DNA from 2 places in the Pseudomonas sp. TNT2022 ID642 genome. Region 2 is predicted to be linked to the other one. Evidence: predicted binding sites of a transcription regulator. Region 2 holds the regulator's gene; the other holds the start of a gene.
The links. The regulator FliA, encoded in region 2, starts transcription of late flagellar genes. The targets are predictions, from matches to a motif close to CTAAAGTTTNNNNNNNNNNNGCCGNTAA.

Region 1: a site for FliA is predicted at 1,904-1,931, ahead of M5G26_RS29290 (methyl-accepting chemotaxis protein). Genes of this name have one in related genera too.

What each region holds. Positions count from the first base shown of each region.
Region 1 is NZ_JAMDGW010000045.1:58,055-62,251, reverse strand. It holds gene M5G26_RS29300 (inorganic phosphate transporter) at 1-545, opposite strand, end outside; gene M5G26_RS29295 (transporter) at 747-1,769, opposite strand; gene M5G26_RS29290 (methyl-accepting chemotaxis protein) at 2,046-3,668, shown strand; gene M5G26_RS29285 (hypothetical protein) at 3,779-4,197, shown strand, end outside.
Region 2 is NZ_JAMDGW010000044.1:4,722-8,918, reverse strand. It holds gene M5G26_RS28785 (chemotaxis protein CheA) at 1-54, opposite strand, end outside; gene M5G26_RS28780 (protein phosphatase CheZ) at 109-897, opposite strand; gene M5G26_RS28775 (chemotaxis response regulator CheY) at 916-1,287, opposite strand; gene fliA (RNA polymerase sigma factor FliA) at 1,454-2,194, opposite strand; gene fleN (flagellar synthesis regulator FleN) at 2,191-3,021, opposite strand; gene flhF (flagellar biosynthesis protein FlhF) at 3,138-4,197, opposite strand, start outside.

The DNA of each region.
Region 1 (4,197 bases), on a different contig from region 2:
ACACCGATGATCGAGCCGATCAAGGTGTGTGACGACGACGCCGGCAAACCCAGCCACCAGGTGCCGAGGTTCCACAGGATCGCCGCGATCAGCAGGGCGAAAATCATCGAAAAACCGGCAGACGAACCGACCTGCAGAATCAATTCCACCGGCAGCAAAGCGATGATGCCGAACGCAACTGCGCCGCTCGAAAGCAGCACGCCAAGAAAGTTGAAGAAACCCGACCAGACCACCGCCACGTTCGGCGGCAGCGAATGGGTATAGATCACCGTAGCGACGGCGTTGGCGGTGTCATGGAAACCGTTGACGAACTCAAAGCCCAGCGCAATCAACAGCGCCACGCCGAGCAGCAGAAACGGCGTCCAGGTGGTGACCACCGTGCCGAGTTCGTGCATGTCGTGCATCAGGCTGTAGGCGGTGAACAGCATCCCCATCGCCAGCACGGCGAAAAAGATCACGTAGGTGAACGGACCGGTTTTCTTGTCGAGGGCTGGCCTGCCGCTGTGGGCGGACGCGGGGCTGGCGGTCAGGGAGGGAGTAGCCATGGCAGGACAATCCTGAGCGAGGGAAGGAATGTCGCCCATGATCGTTGCAGAATGTTACAGAGAGACTGCGCCATGTCAGTGTTTGGCTGAATAGCCTGACCATTGATCTGGAGGCAAAATCAAAAGATCGCAGCCTTCGGCAGCTCCTACAGGGGGAACTCATTCCAAGGTAGGAGCTGCCGAAGGCTGCGATCTTTGCTCTTAGTAATCCCCGCGTTTACGAAACGCCCAACGCCCGGCAATCACCGTAAACGTCGCCACCAGCGCAACCAAAATCCAGAACCCCTCCGGATCCTGCGACAACGGCACCCCGCCCACATTCATCCCGAAAAAACCGGCAATGATGTTGATCGGCAGCGCCAGCACCGTCACTACGGTCAAAGTAAACAGCGTGCGGTTGCTCTGTTCGTTGAGGTTGGCGGCGATCTCTTCCTGCAACAGTTTGATCCGCTCGCCGAGGGCAGTGAGGTCGTTGATGATCAGCGCAAACTCCTCGGTGGATTTGCGCAGTTCCTTGACGTCCTCCTTCTGCAACCAGGGCGGCGGCCGATTGAGCAAACGCAATAACGAACCTGGTTCCAGCGCCAACAGCCGTTGCAGACGCACCAGCACCCGCCGGTTGGCACCGAGTTCGGCGCGATTGGTCGACAGCCGCGAGGAAAGCAATTCGTCCTCGACCTGGTCGACGCTCATGCTGGTCTTGCGCACGATCTGCGTCAGCACTTCACCTTGATCGCGCAGCAGGTGCACGAGCAATTCCGAGGGCGAACGAAAGCGTTCGCCAGCCTTCACCGACGAGCGCAATTTGTCCACCGAGTGCAGTGGTTGCAGACGTGCACTGACGATCAGTTTGCTGCGCACACAGACCCACAGTGTCGACACGTCCGAAGAGACCATGCTGCTGAGGTTGAACACCACATCGTTGACCACCGCCAGCAACGCCGAGTCAACATGCTCGATACGTGTCGAACGCGAGCCTTCGTGCAGCGCCTCGAAAAACTCTTCGGGCAATTGCAGATGACTTTTCATCCAGCGCTCGCACGCCGCATGCGCCAGATTGAGGTGCAGCCAAAGAAATTCGCCACTGTCGCTGTCGTCCAGCAAACAGCGCAACGCTGTGGTCGAATCGACTTCGCGACCACGTTCGCCGGGCAGGAAGCGATAGCCGTAGAGCAGGCCAAACAGATCAGGGTCGCGATGGCTGATGTCGAGGCTGTGGTTCATGAAGGCTCGCTGCGAGGAGGGTGCGTCGGTGCGCAAATGGCAGGTTCACTGAGCCGCATCATCGCAATGTCACATGACGTTTATATGACAGCAAAGTGACGTCAAATCAGCGACTTACCGGTGGTCGGATTTTCTTCAAGAAGCGCTCTGGCGCGCCGATCACAGGTGCGTTAGGTTGCGCGCCATTGGCCATGAACCAAGGCTCGCCGACATGGATGTCCGGCAAAATTTCACGCCTTACCGGGCGTGCCTCATCCCTGTCCTGAGTATCTTGCGATGCTGCAAAAATCCCTGAGAACGCAAATTCTCGCCCTGCTGAGCGGCAGCCTGCTGGCGGTGCTGTTGATTGCCCTGGCCTGTTTTCATTTCCTCTCCAACGGCGTGCAAAGCTACAGCCAGTTGATCGCCGGTCCCCTGCACACCTCGCAATTGATCGATGAGGCCAACCTGCAATTCAAGGTGCAGGTGCAGGAGTGGAAGAACGTCCTGCTGCGCGGCAAGCAGCCGGCGGATCTGGCCAAGTACTGGGGGCAGTTTGAAGACCGTCAGCGCGATGTGCAGAACATCCTCGGTGAACTGGCCGGCCAGAAAGGCATCGAGCCGAGCCTGAAAAACCGCATCGAACGTTTGCGTGATGAGCATCGTCAGTTGGGTTCTGCGTATCAGAAGGGACGCGATGCCTACGTGGCTGCCGGTGGTGATCCGGCGGCCGGTGATGCGGCGGTCAAAGGCGTCGACCGCGCCGCCAGCGATCAGATGAGCGAGCTGGTCGCCGAGTTGCGCAAGCAAGGCACCGCGCAGTCGGCGCTGATCAGTGCCGAGGCTGATCGCACCGTGTGGCTGGGGCTGCTGGTGATGCTCGCGTCGGGTCTGCTGATCGGCCTGTTGAGCCTGTGGCTGGTCAACCGCAACCTGGTCGAGCCGATTCGTAAACTCATCGATTACGTGACCCAGTTGAGCCGCGGCAAACTGGCCGAGCGTGTGGTCAGCGATCGTCAGGATGAGCTGGGAAACCTCGCCGCAGCGGCCAACACCTTGCGTGATTTCCTCGCCGAAACCTTCACCCGTTTGCAGCGCAGCGCCAGTGATCTGGACAGCGCCAGCGGCGAGTTGAACGCGATCGCCACGACCATGGCCGGTGGCACCAACGAGCAGTTCAACCGCACCGATCAAGTCGCCACGGCGATGAACGAAATGTCCGCCACTGCGCAGGAAGTGGCGCGTCACGCTGCCGATGCTGCGCGTGCTGCCGACGATGCCGACCAGTCCGCCCAACAGGGTGAGAAGGTCATGCAGAGCACCATTCACTCGATCACCCAGATGCGCGGTGAAATCGCCAATACCGCCACGGTGATCCGTCGTCTGGAAGCTGATAGCGGCCGTATCGGCAAGGTGCTGGAAGTGATTCGCGGCATCGCCGAGCAGACCAATCTGCTGGCGCTCAACGCCGCGATTGAAGCGGCGCGCGCCGGTGAGGCCGGGCGTGGTTTTGCCGTGGTCGCCGATGAAGTGCGCAACCTCGCACAGCGTACGGCGGAGTCGATCATCGAGATCAACCAGATCATTCAGAGCGTGCAGACCGGTGCGGTGGACGCGGCGCAAGCCATCGACAGCGGCCAGACGCGCAGTGATGAAAGCGTCGAGCAGGTGACCCAGGCCGGCGCGATGCTGGAGCGCATCACCCACGCCGTGGAAGCGATCCGCGACATGAACCGTCAGATCGCCACCGCTGCGGAAGAGCAGACCTCGGTGGCCGAGGACATCTCGCGCAACCTCACCGAGATCACTTCGATCGCCAGCACCAACCTCGACAATGTGCAGCGCACCGAGAGCGCCAGTCAGAACCTGCATGGTCTGTCGGGCCAGTTGAACGAAGTCACCGCGCGCCTGAGCGCCTGAGGCCATTGACTGTGTACCGATTCGGATACCGAGTCGGTACACAGTCGATCTCAATTACCTGCGGCCGTGGTCGATGACCGGTTATCTATCACCGGCATTGGAGCCTTTCCATGGTCAGCATCACTTCAGTTTCGATCAATCAGACCGTCACGACACCCACCAGCAAAACCGCAATCAGCGACGTCGGTGACGATACCTCGACCACGGCAGCGGCCAGCACTGGCGTGAAAGCGGACACCAGCAAAGTGGCTGCGGGCGGTGGCGCGGCACCCGCGGGTGACAGCGATTCCAGCAGTGAAGAATCGGATTCGGTGAAGGAACTGCGCAAGCAGATTGCCGAGTTGCAGAAGCAATTGCAGGAGGAGCAGCAGGCGTTGCAAGCCGCCCAGGCGAAGCAGGAAAGTTCTGATGCAAAAGCTGCCGAAGTAGCCGCTGCGCAAGCGCAGATCACCGCTACCTCGGCGTCCCTGTCCACCGCCACAGCCTCATTGTTGCAGGCCTTGCAGGACTCCGATTCGAGCACCTCGGG
Region 2 (4,197 bases):
GCCGGCCTCAACCAGGAAATCCTGAAGGATCTCTTCATCGGCGCCGAAGCTCATTAATGGGGTGCTCCTACAGGTCTAAAAACCCAAAAAACCTAAAATTCCAAAACTCTAGAACCCGAGGCTGGATAACAAATCGTCCACATCGTCCTGACCGGACACAACGTCTTCTCGTTTATCGGCATGAATCTGCGGACCTTCACCCTGCGAGAGATGTTTTTGTGGATCTTTTTCTGCAAGCATCGCGGCGCGGTCATGTTCGATGCCCGCAAAGCGGTCGACCTGACTGGCCATGAGCACGAGTTTGAGCAAATTGCTTTCGACTTCGGTGACCAGTTGGGTCACACGCTTGATCACCTGACCGGTCAGGTCCTGGTAATCCTGGGCCAGCAGGATGTCGTTGAGATTGCTCGACACCGCACGGTTGTCCGTGCTGCTGCGTGACAGAAAACCGTCGACCCGGCGCGCCAGTTCACGGAACTCTTCAGCCCCGACCTCGCGACGCATGAAGCGACCCCAATCGGCGCTCAAAGTCTGGGCTTCGTCAGCCAGACCATTGACCACCGGTGTGGCGCTTTCCACCAGATCCATGGTGCGGTTGGCCGCGGCCTCTGTCAGCTTGACCACATAGCCCAGGCGTTCGGTGGCGTCGGTGATTTGCGACACTTCCTCGGCCTGCGGCATGTTCGGGTCGATCTGGAAGTTGACGATCGCACTGTGCAGTTCACGTGTGAGCTTGCCCACTTCCTGGTACAGGCCACGGTCACGGGTCTGATTGAGCTCATGGATCAGTTGCACAGCGTCACCGAACCTGCCTTTTTCAAGGCTTTCGACCAGTTCGACCGCGTGTTTTTTCAGGGTCGACTCGAAATCGCCCTGTGAAGATTCGTTATGCTCCATAGCTCCCCCGCGCGTTCATCAGCCGATGCGTTCGAAAATCTTCTCGATTTTGTCTTTCAACGCCTGAGCCGTGAAAGGTTTGACTACGTAGCCGTTCACACCGGCCTGAGCGGCCTCGATGATCTGCTCGCGCTTGGCTTCTGCAGTCACCATCAGCACTGGCAGGTGCTTGAGTTTTTCATCGGCACGCACGTGACGCAGCAGGTCGATACCGGTCATGCCCGGCATGTTCCAGTCCGTTACCAGAAAGTCGATGCTGCCGCTGTTGAGCACCGGAATGGCAGTCACGCCATCGTCAGCCTCGACGGTGTTGGTGAACCCAAGATCACGCAGCAGGTTCTTGATGATCCGCCGCATCGTTGAGAAGTCATCAACGATGAGGATTTTCATGTCTTTGTTCAATTCGACCTCCAAGCAGTCTTAAACGCGCCCAGCACCTGGACGCGCCACTTCAATCAATCGGCGCAGCACTCGAAGACTGTCTGGAGCACAACAGAGCAAGACCGGTGCCGTTCATCACCGCACCAGCCTCGTTCGCAGTGTCCCCACACTGCCTTCAGCGCGCTCGCCACTCCCCCAAACGCCCCCGCAAACGGGCCGCGCACTGGCTGTGTAACTGGCTGACCCGCGATTCACTGACGCCAAGGACTTCACCGATCTCCTTGAGGTTCAGCTCTTCGTCGTAGTACAGCGCCAACACCAGTCGCTCACGCTCCGGCAAATTGGCAATCGCGTCCGCCAGCGCCGCCTGGAAGCGTTCATCTTCCAGATCGCGTGACGGCTCCATATGAGCACTCGCGCCATCCTCGTGCAGCCCTTCGTGTTCGCCGTCCTGCAACAGGTCGTCGAAACTGAACAGGCGACTGCCCAAGGTGTCATTCAAAATCCCGTAGTAATCGTCGAGACTCAATTGGAGTTCGGCTGCAACCTCGTGATCTTTAGCGTCACGGCCGGTTTTAGCTTCAATTGAGCGAATTGCGTCGCTGACCATACGGGTATTGCGGTGAACCGAGCGTGGCGCCCAGTCCCCTTTGCGCACTTCGTCGAGCATCGCGCCGCGGATTCGTATGCCCGCGTACGTTTCGAAACTGGCGCCTTTGCTGGCGTCATATTTGGTCGAGACTTCGAGCAGGCCGATCATCCCGGCCTGGATCAGGTCTTCGACCTGCACACTCGCCGGCAAGCGTGCCAGCAAGTGGTAGGCAATGCGTTTGACCAGTGGCGCGTAACGCTCGATCAGCTCGTACTGCGCGTCACGTGCCGACTTCTTGTAGTAGTTCATACCGCTTGCGGTCATAGCACGGGCCCTGCCGTTTGCTGCACGAGGCGCTCGACGAAAAACTCAAGGTGGCCACGCGGGTTAGCGGGCAGCGGCCAGGTGTCGACCTTCTGCGCGATCGCCTTGAACGCCAGTGCGCACTTGGAACGCGGAAAGGCTTCGTACACCGCGCGCTGCTTCTGCACCGCTTTACGCACGCTTTCGTCGTAAGGCACGGCGCCGACGTATTGTAGAGCGACGTCGAGGAAGCGATCCGTGACCTTGGTCAACTTGGCGAACAGGTTGCGCCCTTCCTGCGGGCTCTGCGCCATGTTGGCGAGGACGCGGAAGCGGTTCATGCCGTAATCGCGGTTGAGCAATTTGATCAGCGCGTAAGCGTCGGTAATGGAAGTCGGCTCATCGCAGACCACCAGCAACACTTCTTGCGCGGCGCGTACAAAACTGACTACCGAGTCACCAATACCCGCAGCGGTGTCGATCACCAGTACGTCGAGATTGTCGCCGATGTCGCTGAACGCCTGAATCAGGCCGGCGTGTTGCGCCGGGCTCAGGTGGACCATGCTCTGCGTGCCGGACGCCGCCGGCACGATGCGAATGCCTCCGGGGCCTTGCAACAGCACGTCGCGCAATTCGCAACGGCCTTCGATGACGTCGGCCAGTGTGCGTTTAGGGGTCAGCCCCAACAATACGTCAACGTTCGCCAGACCGAGGTCGGCGTCCAGCAGCATGACCCGACGGCCAAGCTCTGCCAGCGCCAGCGACAAGTTCACTGACACGTTAGTCTTGCCGACGCCACCTTTGCCGCCGGTCACCGCGATCACCTGTACGGGATGCATGCTGCCCATGTTATTTCTTTACCTTGTCTTGCATAGACGGAGGCCACATTACTGGCTGCGCGTTCACAACCGGAACAATGCATGGCAGACCATCGATGTAGGTACAAAAACTGTTCATGAATACCTCAGCCTACCTGCTTGGTCGGGCTGTGATAGATATCAGCGAACATGTCAGCCATGGCTTCTTCGCTGGGTTCTTCCTGCATTTGCACGCTGACGGCGCGGCTGACCAGTTGATGACGGCGCGGCAGATGCAAATCATCCGGAATCCGTGGGCCATCGGTCAGGTACGCGACCGGCAATTCATGACTGATCGCCAGGCTCAACACTTCGCCAAGGCTGGCCGTTTCATCCAGTTTAGTCAGGATGCAGCCGGCAAGCCCGCAACGCTTGTAACTGTGATAAGCGGCGGTTAGAACCTGTTTCTGGCTGGTGGTTGCCAAGACCAGATAATTTTTTGAACGGATGCCACGCCCGGCCAGACTTTCGAGCTGCATGCGCAGCGCCGGATCGCTGGCTTGCAGGCCGGCAGTATCGATCAATACCACGCGTTTGCGTAGCAGTGGATCCAGTGCCTGCACCAGCGATTGGCCCGGATCGACGTGGGTCACTGGCACATTGAGAATCCGCCCCAGTGTCTTCAGTTGTTCCTGAGCGCCGATGCGGAAGCTGTCCATGCTCACCAGCGCGACATTCTGCGCGCCGTATTTCAGCACATAACGCGCGGCAAGCTTGGCGAGAGTCGTGGTCTTGCCCATGCCGGCAGGGCCGACCATGGCGATCACACCGCCCTCTTCCAGTGGCTCGACTTCCGGTACGGCAATCATCCGCGCCAGGTGCGCGAGCAACATGCGCCAGGCCTGACGGGGTTCTTCGATATCGGTGATCATCGCCAGCAGATCGCGCGACAACGGGCCGGACAGGCCGATACGTTGCAGACGACGATACAGATTGGCTTGCGCCGGACGGCTGCCTTGCAGCTGATTCCAGGCCAGGGTGCCGAGCTGAACTTCCATCAGCTCGCGCAGGCTGTTCAATTCGAAACGCATCGAATCCAGTGCACGCGGATCAACACCGCCGGAGGACTGCGCAGGCGCCGGGGCCGGACGCGCTGGAGCAGCGTAAGTCGGCTCGCTCAGCGGTTCAGCGGCAGTCAGCGGCAGGCCAGCGGTCAACGGCAGCCCG